Linked DNA regions of Orrella dioscoreae. The protein of the gene in region 1 interacts with the protein of each later gene in a pairwise test. Links are inferred from orthologs where the notes say so. Each region holds a gene or a part of one and is shown on either strand. Other genes may lie near its edges.

Region 1 (7,882 bases):
GCCTCGCCCTGGGACCAGAGGTCCAGCAGGCGTTCCACGCCGATGGCAAAGCCGACGGCAGGCGCGGGCTTGCCGCCCAGCAGTTCGATGAGGCCGTCGTAGCGGCCGCCGCCGCAGACGGTGCCCTGGGCGCCCAGCCTGTCGGTGACCCACTCGAACACGGTGAGGTTGTAGTAGTCCAGGCCGCGGACCAGGCGCGGGTTCATGCGATAGGCGATGCCGGCGTCGTCGAGGCGGTCGCAGACGCCCTGCAGGTGCGCGCGCGAGGCCTCGCCCAGGAAGTCGGACAGGCGCGGCGCGCTGTCGGCCATGGCCTGCATGGCCGGATTCTTGGTATCCAGCACGCGCAGGGGATTGGTGTACATGCGCCGCTGGCCGTCCTCGTCGAGGATGTCGCGGTGCTGCTCCAGGTGCGCGATGAGCGCTTCCCGGTGGCGGGCGCGCTCTTCGGGCTGGCCCAGGGAATTCAATTCCAGCCGGATGTCGGTCAGGCCCAGCTGGCGCCACAGGCGGGCCAGCATGACGATCATCTCGGCATCGACATCGGGACCGGCAAAGCCCAGGGCCTCGACGTCGATCTGGTGGAACTGGCGATAGCGGCCGCGCTGCGGGCGCTCGTGGCGGAACACCGGACCCATGGCATAGACGCGCTGCGGCCGGTCATAGAGCAGGTTGTGCTCGATGGCCGCGCGCACCATGCCGGCGGTGAACTCGGGACGCATGGTGAGCGATTCGCCATTCAGCGAGTCGGTGAAGGAGTACATCTCCTTCTCGACGATGTCGGTCACCTCGCCGATGCCGCGCGTGAAGAGGCGCGTGTGCTCGAGCACCGGCGCGCGCATGTTGCGGTAGCCGTAGGACTGGAGCCAGTCGCGCACGATGGCCTCGAACTGCTCCCAGCGGGCGCCCGCCTCGGGAAGAATGTCGTTCATGCCGCGGATGGCGGCGAGTTTCTGGAAAGCCTGGGTCATTATTTGTTGTCCGTGGCGCTGAGCGTGTCTCGCGCGCGCGGCGGCCAGTTTACTTGCTTCTGACAGATTGCTGCAGGGACGCAGGGGACGAACGCCTCCTGCGTCCAAGGGTCGGACCGGAAAGCCGCCCGCGGGTTCAGTCCTGGACCACGAGAGGGGCGCCATACCGGCGCGCCACGTAGTTCTCGACGATGGCCTGGAATTCCTGGGCGATGTGGTCGCCCTTGAGCGTGACCGTGCGCTCGCCGTCGACGAACACCGGCGCCGAGGGGATCTCGCCGGTGCCGGGCAGGCTGATGCCGATGTCGGCATGGCGGCTTTCGCCGGGACCGTTCACGACACAGCCCATGACCGCGACGTTCATGGACTCGACGCCCGGATACTGCTCGCGCCAGATGGGCATCTGGCGGCGCAGGAAGGACTGGATGTCGTCGGCCAGTTCCTGGAAGAAAGTGCTGCTGGTGCGTCCGCAACCCGGGCACGCCACGACCATGGGCGTGAACGCGCGCAGCCCCATGGTCTGCAGGATTTCCTGTCCGACCACGACTTCGCGGGTGCGGTCGCCGCCCGGCTCGGGGGTGAGCGAGATGCGGATGGTGTCGCCGATGCCTTCCTGCAGCAGCACGCCCAGGGCGGCGGTGGACGCCACGATGCCCTTGCTGCCCATGCCGGCTTCGGTCAGGCCCAGGTGCAGCGGGTAGTCGCAACGGGATGACAGGTCGCGATAGACCGCGATCAGGTCCTGGACATGGCTGACCTTGCAGGACAGCACGATCCTGTCGCCGCCCAGGCCCAGCGCCTCGGCGCGCCGGGCATTGGTGATGGCCGACACCACCAGCGCCTCGCGCATGACGGCCTGGGCCGGCCAGGGCTGCGCGCGGCGACTGTTCTCGTCCATCATGCGCGCCATCAGCTCGTGGTCCAGGCTGCCCCAGTTCACGCCGATACGCACCGGCTTGTCGTAGCGGGCAGCCACTTCGATCATCTGGGCGAAATTGTCGTCGCGCTTCTTGCCCCCGCCCATGTTGCCCGGGTTGATCCGGTACTTGGACAAGGCCTGCGCGCACTCGGGAAACTGCGTGAGCAGCTTGTGGCCGTTGTAGTGGAAATCGCCCACCAGCGGCACCGGCACGCCCATGCGGTCGAGCTGCTCGCGGATGGCCGGCACTTCCTTGGCGGCCTCGGGCGTGTTCACCGTGATGCGCACCAGCTCGGAGCCCGCCAGGGCAAGGTCCTTGACCTGGATGGCCGTATCGATGGCCAGCGCGGTGTCGGTGTTGGTCATCGACTGCACCACCACCGGCGAGGAACCGCCGATGGTGACGACGCGGTCACCCCAGGTGACTGCCACGGCGCGGGTGGCGTGACGGCCCAGCGGACCGACGGGCGCGGGCTGGGGCTCGGCGCAGGGAATCAGGGTGTCTTGCATGATGCGTGGTTCCGGACGAAGACCCGATGGCCGCGGCAAGTGTTCACGCGGCAATCCGGTCGTGGCGGGCTCAGTTGCCGCCGGCGGCGGGCGTCGTGCCCAGGCCGAACGACGACAGCCATTGCGTGGGCAGCCAGCCCTGCCAGAAAGCGTAACCCAGGCCAGCCAGGAGCAGCAGGACGATCAGGCCCAGCCAGAGGCCGGAGCCCGACCCCTGCCGCTCTTCGGCAGGCGTGGCGGTATGGACATGATTGATGGAACGCGCCAGGCCCGCCGCGGTGCCGCCCAGGTAGGGCTCGAGCGCCGCCGTGAGCGCATCGGGGTCGGCGCCCAGCAGGCGGGAATAGTTGCGCACCAGCCCGCGCAGCGACACGCCGCTGGGCAGGTCCTTCCAGCGCTCTTCCTCGAGGGCCGAGATCTGGCGGGCGGAGAATTTCAGGCGGCGGGACACTTCTTCCAGCGACAGGCCCTTGGCCTGGCGCAAGGCGCGCAGCGCGGGCCCCACCGACGCGGAGGCCGCCACGCTGGAAGCCGACGCCGCAGGCTGCCCACTGGCACCCACGGCCTGCGCGCGCGCAGGGGCGGGAACTGCGGCGGTATCCAGCTTCATGCGCGGAGCTCCACGATAGGAATGGCGTTCTTGCGGGTGGACAGGCGTTCGGTGATGCGGGTGCGATCCTTCACATCCCCGGCCAACTGGCCGCAGGCGGCGTCGATGTCGTCGCCGCGCGTCTTGCGCACGGTGGTCAGCACGTCGGCGTCCATCAGGCGCTGCGCGAACTGCTTCACGCGCGCCGCGGGCGAGCGCTTGAGCCCCGACTGCGGGAAGGGGTTGAAAGGGATCAGGTTGAGCTTGCAACGGACCTGGCGCGCGATGCGCACCAGTTCGCGGGCATGCGCGTCGGAGTCATTGACGCCGTCGAGCATGCAGTATTCGAAAGTGATGAAATCACGCGGCGCGTGTTCGAGGTAGCGCTCGCAGGCGGCCAGCAGCTCGGCCAGCGGGTACTTGCGGTTCAGCGGCACGAGATCGTCGCGCAGCGCGTCGTTGGGCGCGTGCAGCGAGACGGCCAGCGCCACCGGGCAATCGCGGCCCAGCTTGTCCATCATGGGCACCACGCCGGACGTGGACACCGTGACGCGGCGGCGCGACAGGCCATAGGCGTTGTCGTCGAGCATGAGGCGCAGCGCCGCCAGCACGGGCTCGTAGTTGAGCAGGGGTTCGCCCATGCCCATCATGACCACGTTGCTGATCAGCTTGGCGGGCGCATCGGCCTGGCCGGCGCCGGCCAGGCGCGCGGAGCCCGAGTCGTCGGACAGGGTCCGGCGGGCATGCCACAGCTGGCCGATGATTTCGGCGGTCGTCAGGTTCCGGTTGAACCCCTGATGGCCGGTGGAACAGAAGCGGCAGGCCACGGTACAGCCGGCCTGGCTGGAAATGCACAATGTGCCCCGGTCGTCCTCGGGGATGAAGACGGTCTCGATGGCATTGCCCTGCCCCACGTCGAACAACCACTTGCGGGTGCCGTCGGTGGAGCGTTGCTCGGTGAGCACGGGCGGGGTGGCGATCTCGGCCTGGCCGGCGAGCTGGGCGCGGAAATCGCGCGCCAAGTCGCTCATGGCGTCGAAGTCGCCCACGCCACGCTGGTGCACCCACCGCATCAACTGCTTGGCGCGAAACGGCTTCCCCCCCCACTGTCCGACGAGGTCGGCAAGCGCGGCGGAATCGAGTCCAAGCAGGTTGACGGAGGGGGCGGCAGTCATGGCGCGGGGGACCGGGTCCGGTGGCTTAGCGGCCGTGGACGTCGATCTGGGGGAAGAAGAAAGCGACTTCGACGGCGGCGGTTTCGGGGGCGTCCGAACCGTGCACGGCGTTGGCGTCGATGCTGTCGGCGAAGTCGGCGCGGATGGTGCCCTTCTCTGCCTTCTTGGGGTCCGTGGCGCCCATCAGGTCACGGTTCTTCAGGATGGCGTTCTCGCCTTCCAGGACTTGCACGAACACGGGGCCCGAGATCATGAAGTCGACCAGGTCCTTGAAGAAAGGACGGGCGCTGTGCACGGCGTAGAAGCGCTCGGCTTCGGCGCGCGACAGTTGGGTCAGGCGGGCAGCCACGACCTTCAGGCCGGCTTGTTCGAAGCGGGACACGATCTGGCCGATGACGTTCTTGGCGACGGCGTCGGGCTTGATGATCGAGAGGGTGCGCTCAATAGTGGACATGCTGGAAAACTCCGGTTTCTTCAATGGTTTGCTCAGCGGGCTGAGCAGCGAACTTGTCGGCGGGTCCGCCGAGTGATTTTTGCTGGACAAAGCTGGCGGGCAACACACGGACAACACCGCGGGCAGCACTTTTCCCGGCAACTTTGTTTGACCTGAATTTGTTGAATGAATTCAGACACTTCGCGAATATTTTCACTAACCCGGAATTCTAGCATGCCAAGGCTTCAATCCATATCTCTTAGAATTGCGGGTTCGCCTCATGGCGCGAGCACCGGGCGCGGCGGCTTTTGCCCCGCATTTCGCCCCGCCCGCCGCCACGCCGGCCCTTATTCGACAGCCCCATCACCCCGGAATTCCCGTTCATGACTGCCCCCGCCTCCGCCGATACGCCCGAACTGTCCAAGAGCTTCGAACCCGCCGAGCTCGAGTCGCGCTGGTACGCCGAGTGGGAGCGCCGGGGTTACTTCAAGGCCGGCCAGCACGTACAACCCGCCGATGGCGGCGTCGCCGCGCCCTACGCCATCCAGTTTCCCCCGCCCAACGTGACGGGCACCCTGCACATGGGCCACGCCTTCAACCAGACCATCATGGACGGGCTGGTGCGCTACCACCGCATGAAGGGTGACGACACGGTCTTCGTGCCCGGCACCGACCATGCCGGCATCGCCACGCAGATCGTGGTCGAGCGCCAGCTGGACGCCCAGAAGGTCTCGCGCCACGACCTGGGCCGCGAGGCCTTCGTCGAGAAGGTCTGGGCGTGGAAGGAACAGTCCGGCAGCACCATCACCAGCCAGGTGCGCCGCCTGGGCGCCTCGGCCGACTGGCCGCGCGAATACTTCACCATGGACGAGCGCATGTCGCGCGGCGTCGTGGAAACCTTCGTGCGCCTGTACCGCGAAGGCCTGATCTATCGCGGCAAGCGCCTGGTGAACTGGGATCCCAAGCTGCTCACCGCCGTGTCCGACCTGGAAGTGGTGTCGGAAGAGACCGACGGCTTCCTGTGGCACATCGAATACCCCTTTGTCGACGGACCGCAGACGATCACCGACAAGGACGGCAACACGGTCACGCTGCGCGGCATGACGATCGCCACCACGCGCCCGGAAACCATGCTGGCCGACGGCGCACTGTGCGTGCATCCCGACGACGAGCGCTATCGCCATCTGGTCGGCAAGCAGGTCGAGCTGCCGCTGTGCGACCGCAACATTCCGATCATTGCCGACGACTTCGTCGACCCGGCCTTCGGCACGGGCTGCGTCAAGATCACCGGCGCGCACGACTTCAACGACTATGCCTGCGCGCAGCGCCACAAGCTGCCGCTCATCGTGATCTTCACGCTGGACGCGCACGTCAACGAGAACGGCCCCGAGGCCTTCCGCGGCCTGGAACGCTACGAGGCCCGCAAGGCCGTGGTGGCGGCGCTGGAAGCCGGCGGCTACCTGGTCAAGATCGAGCCGCACAAGATGATGCAGCCCAAGGGCGACCGCACCGGCGTGGTGCTGGAACCCATGCTGACCGACCAGTGGTTCGTCGGCATGAGCCAGCCCGCGCCCACCGGCACGCGCCACGCCGGCCGCAGCATCACGGAAGTCGCGCTGGAAGTGGTCCGCAACGGCGACGTGACCTTCTATCCCGAGAACTGGACGACCATCTACAACCAGTGGCTGGAAAACATCCAGGACTGGTGCATTTCGCGCCAGCTGTGGTGGGGCCACCAGATCCCGGCCTGGCACGCGGCCGACGGCCAGGTGTTCGTGGCGCACGACGAGGCGGAAGCCATCGCACAGGCCCGCGCCGCCGGCGTGGACGGCCCGCTCACGCGCGATGCCGACGTGCTGGACACCTGGTTCTCGTCCGCGCTGGTGCCCTTCACCACGATGGGCTGGCCCGACGAAACGCCCGACCTGGCGCGCTACCTGCCCTCCAGCGTGCTGGTCACCGGCTTCGACATCATCTTCTTCTGGGTCGCGCGCATGGTCTTCATGAGCACGCACCTGACCGGCCAGGTGCCGTTCCGCCATGTCTACGTGCACGGCCTGATCCGCGACGCCGACGGCCAGAAGATGAGCAAGTCCAAGGGCAACACCCTGGACCCCGTGGACCTGATCGACGGCATCGACCTCGAAAGCCTGGTGGCCAAGCGCACCTACGGCCTGATGAACCCCAAGCAGGCCGGCGACATCGAGAAGAAGACGCGCCGCCAGTTCCCCGACGGCATTCCCGCCTTCGGCACCGACGCGCTGCGCTTCACGATGGCCGCCTATGCCACGCTGGGCCGCAACATCAACTTCGATCTCAAGCGCTGCGAGGGTTACCGCAACTTCTGCAACAAGCTGTGGAACGCCACGCGCTTCGTGCTGATGAACACCGAAGGCCACGCCGATGCGGCCCGGCAGCCGAATCCGGCGGATCTGTCCTTCGCCGACCGCTGGATCGTGAGCCAGCTGCAGCGCCTGGAAATGGAAGTGGCCAAGGGCTTTGACGACTACCGTTTCGACAACATCGCCAACGCCCTGTATCGCTTCGTGTGGGACGAGTATTGCGACTGGTACCTGGAGCTGGCCAAGGTGCAATTGCAGCGCGGCACGCCGGGCCAGCAGCAGGCCACGCGCCGCACGCTGATACGCGTGCTGGAAGTGGTGCTGCGCCTGGCGCACCCGGTCATTCCGTTCATCACGGAAGAACTGTGGCAGAAGGTCTCGGTGGTGGCAGGCGTGCGCGCCGCCGACGCCGCCGGCAGTGTCAGCGTGCAGCCCTATCCGGTGGCCAACCCGGCCGCGCTGGACGAGGTCGCCGAAGCCGACGTCGCGGCGCTCAAGCGCCAAGTCGACGCCGTGCGCGCGCTGCGCAGCGAGATGGGCCTGTCGCCCGCCGAGCGCGTGCCGCTGCTGGCGGAAGGCGATGCGGAAACGCTGACTCGCAACGCCCCTTACCTGGCCGCGCTCGCGCGCCTGGCCAAGGTGGACGTCGTGGCGACGCTGCCCGACCTGGGCGCGCCGGTGCAAGTCGTGGACCAGGCCCGCCTGATGCTGCACGTCGAAATCGACGTGGCGGCGGAAACCGCGCGCCTGGACAAGGAAATCGCACGCCTGGAAGGCGAGATCACCCGAGCCAACGCCAAGCTCTCGAACGCCAGTTTCGTCGAGCGCGCGCCGGCCGCGGTGGTCGAACAGGAAAAGGCGCGCCTGGCGCAGTTCAGCGAAACGCTGGGCATGGTGCGGGCGCAACGGGCCAAGCTGGCTGCCTAGACAGGCGCCTGCCGCG
Region 2 (7,888 bases), 2.6 Mb from region 1 along the record:
GGCGCCCAGGATCCGGATGCCCTGGCCAAGCGATGGCGCGTGCCGTCGGAGTGCGCCGATCATGCGCGCCTGCTGCGCCGTGTGCTGGATTACGCGGCGTCGGATGCCCGCGATGCGCTCGCGATGCTGGACCTGATCGAAAGCTGCGACGGCCTGCGCAAGCCCGAGCGCTTCCTGTCCCTGCTGGATACCGCGGCAGTCGTCGCGGACACGGACCGTGAGCGCTTGACGCTGGCCTTGGCGCAAGTGCGCGGCGTGGATGCGGGCGCGGTGGCGCGCGCCTGCGCGGCCAATCCCGCCGAGATCAAGTCGCGGGTGCGCGAGGCGCGCTTGCAGGCCTTGCTCGGCCAGGACGCCGGCACGCCCTGAGCCCGCCGGGCGTCGAGGGTTCTACAGCGCGCCGCGCCGGTCGCCGCGCAGGAAGCCCAGCAGCGGCGGGTCGATGTCCCGGCCCACTGCCAGCACCTTGAAGAGCTCACCCATTTCCGCTTCGGAGAGCAGCCGTTGCACGGGCGCCAGGCGCGCGGCATGGGCGCGCACGTCGGTGGCGTCCGCCTGCGACAGCAGCGTCAGCAAACCGGCATTGCCCAGGAAGCGCGCCTGCGAGGTGTAGCCCAGCACGTCCAGGCCGCCGGCCAGCGCCGCGTCGGCCATGGCGGTGAAGTCCACGTGCGCCGTGATGTCCTGCAGGCCGGGCGCGACGAAGGGGTCGGCGTGCGCGTGGTGGCGCAGGTGGCACATCAGCGTGCCTTCGGCGCGCTGCGGGTGATAGAACTCATGGCGCGGGAAGCCGTAGTCGATCAGGATCGCGGCGCCGCGCGTGAGCCATGTGCCCAGGTCGCGGACCCAGGCCTCGGCCTGCAGGTTGATCTCGGTGACGTAGCCAGGCAACGCTGGCATGCGCTCGGCCAATGCCGCGCGCAGCGTGGCGTCGGCAGGACGCGCGTCCCAGGCAAAGGCCGGGGCACCTGCAGCGGCGGCTGCATCCAGCACCACGCCGTATTCGAGCACGGCGCCTTCGCCGTTCCAGCCCGCGCGCCGCGCCGGCATGGCGTCCAGCACTTCGTTGGCGATGACACAGCCCTGGAAGCCCGACGGCAATGCATCCAGCCACTGCACCGCGTCGCCATGGGCTGCCAGTGCCGTCTGCTGGCGTGCGCGCAGGTCGGCCGACACCTCCAGGATGTCGTAGCGGATGCTGCGGCCCTCTGCCCGCAGGGCATCGAGCACGCTGCGCGCCAGCGCGCCCGAGCCCGCGCCGAATTCCAGCACGCGGTTCGATTCGCTGCGATCCAGCACCTCGGCGATCTGGCGGGCCAGCGTGTGGCCGAAGAGCGGGGTGAGTTCAGGCGCGGTGGTGAAGTCGCCCGCAGGGGCGCGGACATCGCCTGCATCGAGCTTGGCGCTGCCGGCGGCGTAATAGCCCAGGCCCGGCGCATACAGCGCCTCGCGCATATAGGTGTCGAACGGCAGCCAGCCGCCGGCTGCCTGCACGCATTCGGCCAGGTGCGCCGCGACGCGTGCGCCATGGGCAAGCGCGTCGGGATGCAGCGGGGGCAGGCCGCGGGGGGGAGGGGTGGCGGAGGCACTCATGCGTGGGTCCTGATTGATGCACCCGGCATGATAAAGGAAGCGAAAGGGGAGGGCCCCAAGCCGCAGGCGCGGCCCGGAAAGCAAACCGCCGACCACGAGGGTCGGCGGAATGGAGACAGCGTGTTCGGCGCGCACCTTGCGGTACGCGCCGTTGGCGATCAGGCGTAGTCGCGGCGGGCGGGCTTGCCGGCGGGACGCGCGCCCTGGGGGCGGCCTTCCGGGCGGGCGCCTTGGGGACGGCCCTGCGGGCGCGCCTGCGGGTGGCCTTGATAGCCGCCCTGGCCGTAGCCTTGCGGGGCGCTGCCTTCGGGGCGGCGCGACTTGCCGTAGGACGGCTTGCCGGCGTTGCCGCCGAACTCAGGCTTGCCTTCGCCGGGACGGCGCTTGGGGGCGCCGCTGGGCTTGAAGCCGGGACGGCGGCCGGTGGGCGGGCCCGAACGCACGATGCGCTTGGGTTCCAGGCCTTCGATGACCTGGGCCGGGATCGGCTGGCCGATGTATTGCTCGATACGGCGGATCTTGTGGCGCTCGGTGTGCGTGACCAGGGTATAGGCCTGGCCGCTGCGGCCGGCGCGGCCCGTGCGGCCGATACGGTGCACGTAGTCCTCAGCCTGCATGGGCAGGTCGAAGTTGAAGGCGTGGCTGATGCCCTGCACGTCGATGCCGCGGGCAGCCACGTCGGTGGCGACCAGGATGCGGACCTGGCCGCGTTGCAGCTGGGACAGGGTGCGGGTGCGCTGGCGCTGGTTCATGTCGCCATGCAGCGCGGCGGCGGGGAAGCCCTGGTCGGCCAGGCGGTCGGCCAGGTCATCGGCGCCACGCTTGGTGGACGTGAAGACGATGGCCTGGTCCAGGCTGGCGTCACGCAGCAGGTGATCCAGCAGGCGCAGCTTGTGCTCCGAGTCGTCGGCGTACAGCAGGTTCTGCGTGATGTTGGCGTGCTTGTCACGCTGGCCGGCGAGTTCGAGGCGCTCGGGCTCGCGCATCATGCGCTGGGCCAGGCGGGCGATCGTGCCATCCAGCGTGGCCGAGAACAGCAGCGTCTGGCGCGTAGCGGGCGTGGCGGCCACGATGGTTTCGATGTCTTCGATGAAGCCCATGTCCAGCATGCGGTCGGCTTCGTCCAGCACCAGCGTGTGCACGCCGGACAGGTCGACGCGGCGGGCGTTCAGGTGGTCGATCAGGCGGCCGGGCGTGGCGACCAGGACGTCGACGCGGCGCGACAGGGCGCGCAACTGGGCGCCGTAGGGCATGCCGCCGACGACCGTGGCGGTGCGCAGGTCCTTCAGGCCCTTGCCGTATTGCAGCGTGGCGTCGTTGACCTGCAGGGCCAGTTCGCGCGTGGGCGTCAGGACGAGCACCTGCACGCCCTTGGATTTGTTGGAGGCTTCCTGCACGATGCGGTGCAGCGAGGGCAGCATGAAGGCGGCGGTCTTGCCGCTGCCGGTCTGCGAGGAGACCATCAGGTCCTGGCCGCTCAGGGCCTTGGGGATGGCGGCGCTCTGGACGGGCGTGGGCGTGGTGAAGCCGGCTGCGTTCAGGGCGGACAGCAGTTCGGGCGCGAGGCCCAGGGTATCGAAGGACATGCGGGTTCCATTGCGGCATGCGCCGCGCAACAGGACGCGACCGGGCAAATGCGCGGTACGCGGGGACCTACGGTTGATCGAACATCGTGCCGACCGAATCAACCGTGCGCGAGCGGCATCCAGAACAGAAGGAGCCAGCGAATGGAAAGGAGGTCAGGAAGCGATGGCTGTCGGTATCGATGCCGGCATTGCCGGGCGGACTGCTAATGCGCCGAGGAGATGTGTGTGGCGCGCGTCGATACCGCAACGAGTGTGCAGTGCGAGCATCATACTCGAAAACCCTAGGTCAAGCACGCAAGTCTCGGGAAACATTGCTGAAATCTTGGGAAATCGTCGCGTGGATCAGACGAAAGGGCGGGAAGGCGTCATGTTTTCGTCATTTTTTGGCAAGCGCGACGGACCCCGCAGGGTCAGGCCGCGGGGGCTTCCCAATCAATCGGCGCCGCACCCTGTTCCACCAGCCACGCATTGGCCTGCCGGAAATGGTCGCAGCCCAGGAAGGGCACGGGCGGGCGGCGCGCGGACAGCGGCGAGGGATGGTTGGCCATCAGCACACGGTGGCGGCCATCGGCGGGCAGGAGCGCGGCCTTGGCCTGCGCGTGGGCGCCCCACAGCAGGAAGACCTTGGGTGTGGGCAGCGCAGCCACGCGCTGGATCAGCGCGTCGGTGACCGCCTCCCAGCCGCGCTTGGCGTGTGCGCCCGCCTGGCCGTCTTCCACGGTCAGCGAGGTGTTGAGCAGCAGCACGCCCTGGCGCGCCCAGCGGGTCAGGTCGTTGGGCATGGTGTCGGCGCGGGCCTTGGCGTCGGCCGGCGTCACGCCGGCTTCGCTTGCGATCTCGAGGAACATGTTGCGCAGGCTGGGCGGGCGGCGCATGGCGTCCGGCACCGAAAACGCCAGGCCCTGCGCCTGGCCGGGTCCGTGATAGGGATCCTGCCCCAGGATCACCACGCGGGTATCTTCGGGCGCCACCAGTTCCAGGGCGCGGAAGGGCCGGGCCGGATAGATGATGGCGCCGGCCTGCCGCCGCTCGTCCAGGAAGGCCTGCAGGCGCGCCAGCGCTTGCGCCGCGGCGGGCTGGGCGAGGGCGTCGCGCCAGGCCGGCGACAGTTGCGCGGCCTCGTCGGCCAGGGAGGTGCTGAGCAGGTTGGAGGCAGTCATGGGCGCGATTGTGGCATGCCAGTCGTGCCCGACGCGGCGGCGTCGCCGGCGGGTCGGTGCAGCAGGTCCAGGAAATGCCGGGCGGGCGCGCTCAGCGGACGGTCGCGCGGCACGATGCTGCCGTAGGTGGTCAGGCGGCGCTGGATCCGGTAGCCCAGGATGGCCAGCAGGCCGTGCTGCGCGTAGCGGCTGGCGACGGATTCCGGAATCACGCCCAGCATGTCGGACTTCATCGCCAGGTTGGTGGTGGTGAGGATGGAGGCCGATTCGATGAGCCCGCGCGGCAGCGGGTGGCCGTGCGCACGGAACTCCTGCTCCATGACTTCGCGCATCGGGCTGCCTTGCGGCTGCAGGACCCAGGGATAGGCCTGCATGGCCGCGAAGTCGACATGCGCCAGGCTGGCCAGGGGGTGGTCCACGGCCGCGATCACCGACAGCGCCTCCTTGTCGATGTCGCGGAAGACGTAGTCCTGGTTGGAGAGCGACAGCATGCGGCCGATGACGACGTCCAGCTTGCCTTCGTTCAACTGGCGCGCGAGCAGGTCGCTGGTGCCGGTGGATATCTCCACGGCCAGCAGGGGATAGGTCTTCTTCAGCGCCAGCAGCGCATCGGTCAGCGGCCCGGGCGAGGCGGCCATGATGCTGCCGATGAAGAGCTTGCCCGCGCTGCCCAGGCGCAGCTCTTCCAGCTCACGCGCCAGCGACGAGACCGTACCGCGCAAGCCGCGGAAATAGCCCATCACGCAGTCGCCCGCGGCGGTCAGCGTCAGGCCTCGGCCGATGCGCTCGAAGAGCGGCTGGCCCACGGCCAGTTCCAGCTCCTGCAGCATCTTGCTGGCTGCCGACTGCGTCATGTTCAGGCGCGCGGCGGCGGCGCGCAGCGTGCCGCGCTCCTCGATCTCCAGCAGCAGCACGATCTGCCGCATGCGCAGGCGGCTGAGCAGCGCGGGGACGTTCAGCGAGGTGGCCATGATGTGAAACCCTGGATCGTTCACCTGAGGTGAACGGTTGAGTAGAAAGTTTCATTTTACGGAAACAAAGGCGCTCCCTAAGATGGCGCCATCGACCCCGCGTCACGACGGGGCGCATACAAGAAGATCACAGGAGACAAAAAGTGAAGCGTTCGCTCATCGCCTTGATATCCGCCTGCGCGCTGGGTCTGGCGGCAGCCGCCCCGGCCACCGCCCAGACCCCTTGGCCGACCCAACCCCTGCGCCTGTACGTGGGCTCCGCGCCCGGCGGTGGCACCGACGCCATGGCGCGTGCCGTGGCCGACAAGCTGGGGCCCGCGCTGGGCCAGACCGTGGTGGTCGAGAACAAGCCCGGCGCGTCCAACACGCTGGCTGCCGTGCAGGCCTTGCGGTCCACCGACAACCATTCGATGGTGATGGGCGTCTCCACCGCCCATGCGATTGCGCCGCACCTGCTGAAGCTCGGCTACGACAACGACCGCGACCTCGTGCCGGTGGTGTTCGTGGGCGCCGTGCCCAACGTGCTGGTGGTCAACAACGACATGCCGGCCAAGACCGCCCAGGAATTGATCGCCCTGCTGAAGGCCAGGCCGGGCGCGTACAACTTCGCCAGCAGCGGCGCGGGCAGCACGCAGCACATCGCGGCCGAGCTCTTCAAGGATGCGGCGGGCGTGCAGATGATCCACGTGCCTTACCGCGGCAGCGGCCCCGCGCTGGTGGACCTGATGGGCGGGCAGGTGCAGATCGCCTTCGAGACGGCGTCGTCCGTCATCCCGCACATCCAGTCGGGCAAGGTGCGCGCGCTGGCCGTGCTGAGCGAGCAGCGCAACCCGCAGATTCCGGACGTGCCCACGTTGGCCGAAGCCGGCCTGCCGGGCGTGGAGATGAGCGCCTGGTATGGCATCTACATGCCCAGCAGCGTGCCGGCGGCGTACCAGACACGCATCCACGACGAGGTCAACGCCGCGCTGTCGCAGCCCGACACGCAGAAGCGCCTGCAGGCCATCGGTGCGCAATTGAAGCCCATGAGCCAGTCCGCGTTCGCGCAGTTCCACCAGGCCGAGAACCAGCGTTACGCCGCCATCATCAAGAAGAACCGCATTTCCCTGGAGTGAAGCCATGACCGGTGAAGCCATGACCGCAACGTCCCGACCCGTGATCGCCCTGACGCTGGGCGACCCCGCCGGCATCGGCCCCGAATTGATCGCGCGCTTGCTGGCCAAGCCGGAAACCGGTGCCCGCGCCAATATCGTGCTGGTGGGCGACCCCTGGCTGTGGGAGGCCGGGCAGGCGGTGGCGGGGTTGCGGGTCGCCACCGACGCCATCGATGATTTCGCCTCGGTGCGTGAGCGCGCCAGCGCGGCGCGGCCGGCCTTCCTGCGCATGGACACCGTGACGCAAGCCGACTCGCCGTTGGGCGAGGCGCGCGCGACGGGCGGCGCCTCGGTGCTGACGGTGCTGAACGCCTGCATGGACGCTGCGCAGCGCGGCGAGATCGACGCGATCTGCTTCGCGCCGCTGAACAAGTACGCCATGAAGCTGGGCGGCCTGGGGCATGACGACGAGCTGCACCACTTCGCGAAGTACCTGGGCGTCGAGGGCTACTTCTGTGAGTTCAACACGCTGGGCGACCTGTGGACCTCGCGCGTGTCCTCGCACATCCCGCTGAAGGACGCGGCAGCGGCGCTCAGCGTCGCGGGCATCCAGGCGGCCACCCGGCTCATCCATCGCTCGCTCGTGGCGAACGGCTTGCCCGACGCCAGGGTGGCGGTGGCGGCCTTCAATCCGCATGGCGGCGACGGCGGCACCTGCGGGCGCGAGGAAGTCGACATCATCGCGCCGGCCGTGCGCGCCCTGCAGGCCGAGGGCCTGCCGGTGGTGGGCCCGTATCCGGCCGATACCATCTTCCTGAAGGCGCAGGCGGGCGAGTTCCAGGCCATCGTCACCATGTATCACGACCAGGGCCAGATCGCGCTGAAGCTGCTGGGTTTCTCGCGCGGCGTGACGGTGCAGGGCGGCCTGCCCATCCCGATCACGACGCCCGCGCATGGCACGGCCTATGACATCGCAGGCCAGGGGCGCGCCAACGTCGACGCCACCTGGCAGGCGTTCCAGATCGCCTGCCGCATGGGCGCGGCGCAGCGTGCCAGCGCGCTGGCACGCTGATCTCCCGCAACTGAATCCCGACTCCACGACCACGTCATCACCAGGCAGGACTCTCCATGAAGATCAAATCCGTCCGCGCACGCGTCTATGAATGGAAGGGCAAGACCGTGCCGCCGCAAGGGCACTTCTGCTCCAACGCGATGGACATGCTGTATTCCCCCGCCGAGACCATGAGCACCTTCCGTTTCCACGGCTGGACCGTGGTGGAAATCGAAACGGACGACGGCATCGTGGGCCTGGGCAACGTGGCGCTGGCGCCGCGCATCGCCAAGGCCATCATCGACCAGTACCTGGCGCCGCTGGTCATCGGCCACGACCCCTGGGACTATGAATACCTGTGGCAGCGCATGTACCGCGCCACCCACGCCTGGGGCCGCAAGGGCGTGACCATGGCCGCGATCTCGGCGGTGGA

What was found.
Region 2: the proteins of ndk (region 1) and ODI_RS21410 interact in binary tests that used the Escherichia coli proteins (3 or more experiments, as listed by UniProt). The link is inferred for Orrella dioscoreae from one-to-one orthologs.

The regions. Positions count from the first base shown.
Region 1 is NZ_LT907988.1:2,116,379-2,124,260, reverse strand. The notes cover bases 2,905-5,872. They hold ndk (nucleoside-diphosphate kinase), read right to left. Parts: upstream 4,619-5,872; coding sequence 4,190-4,618; downstream 2,905-4,189. Other genes in these bases: ODI_RS09880 (valine--tRNA ligase), read left to right, coding at 4,981-5,872; rlmN (23S rRNA (adenine(2503)-C(2))-methyltransferase RlmN), read right to left, coding at 3,007-4,164; ODI_RS09895 (helix-turn-helix domain-containing protein), read right to left, coding at 2,905-3,010. In the rest of the region: hisS (histidine--tRNA ligase), read right to left, coding at 1-971; ispG (flavodoxin-dependent (E)-4-hydroxy-3-methylbut-2-enyl-diphosphate synthase), read right to left, coding at 1,108-2,400; more of ODI_RS09895, read right to left, coding at 2,471-2,904; more of ODI_RS09880, read left to right, coding at 5,873-7,866. UniProt on the Escherichia coli protein: Major role in the synthesis of nucleoside triphosphates other than ATP. The ATP gamma phosphate is transferred to the NDP beta phosphate via a ping-pong mechanism, using a phosphorylated active-site intermediate.
Region 2 is NZ_LT907988.1:4,672,931-4,680,818, reverse strand. The notes cover bases 2,465-5,438. They hold ODI_RS21410 (uracil-DNA glycosylase), read right to left. Parts: upstream 4,340-5,438; coding sequence 3,590-4,339; downstream 2,465-3,589. Other genes in these bases: ODI_RS21405 (LysR family transcriptional regulator), read right to left, coding at 4,336-5,310; ODI_RS21415 (DEAD/DEAH box helicase), read right to left, coding at 2,465-3,179. Outside these bases: ODI_RS21425 (tRNA CCA-pyrophosphorylase), read left to right, coding at 1-369; ODI_RS21420 (class I SAM-dependent methyltransferase), read right to left, coding at 391-1,593; more of ODI_RS21415, read right to left, coding at 1,752-2,464; ODI_RS21400 (Bug family tripartite tricarboxylate transporter substrate binding protein), read left to right, coding at 5,454-6,425; ODI_RS21395 (4-hydroxythreonine-4-phosphate dehydrogenase PdxA), read left to right, coding at 6,430-7,476; ODI_RS21390 (L-rhamnonate dehydratase), read left to right, coding at 7,533-7,888. UniProt on the Escherichia coli protein: Excises uracil residues from the DNA which can arise as a result of misincorporation of dUMP residues by DNA polymerase or due to deamination of cytosine.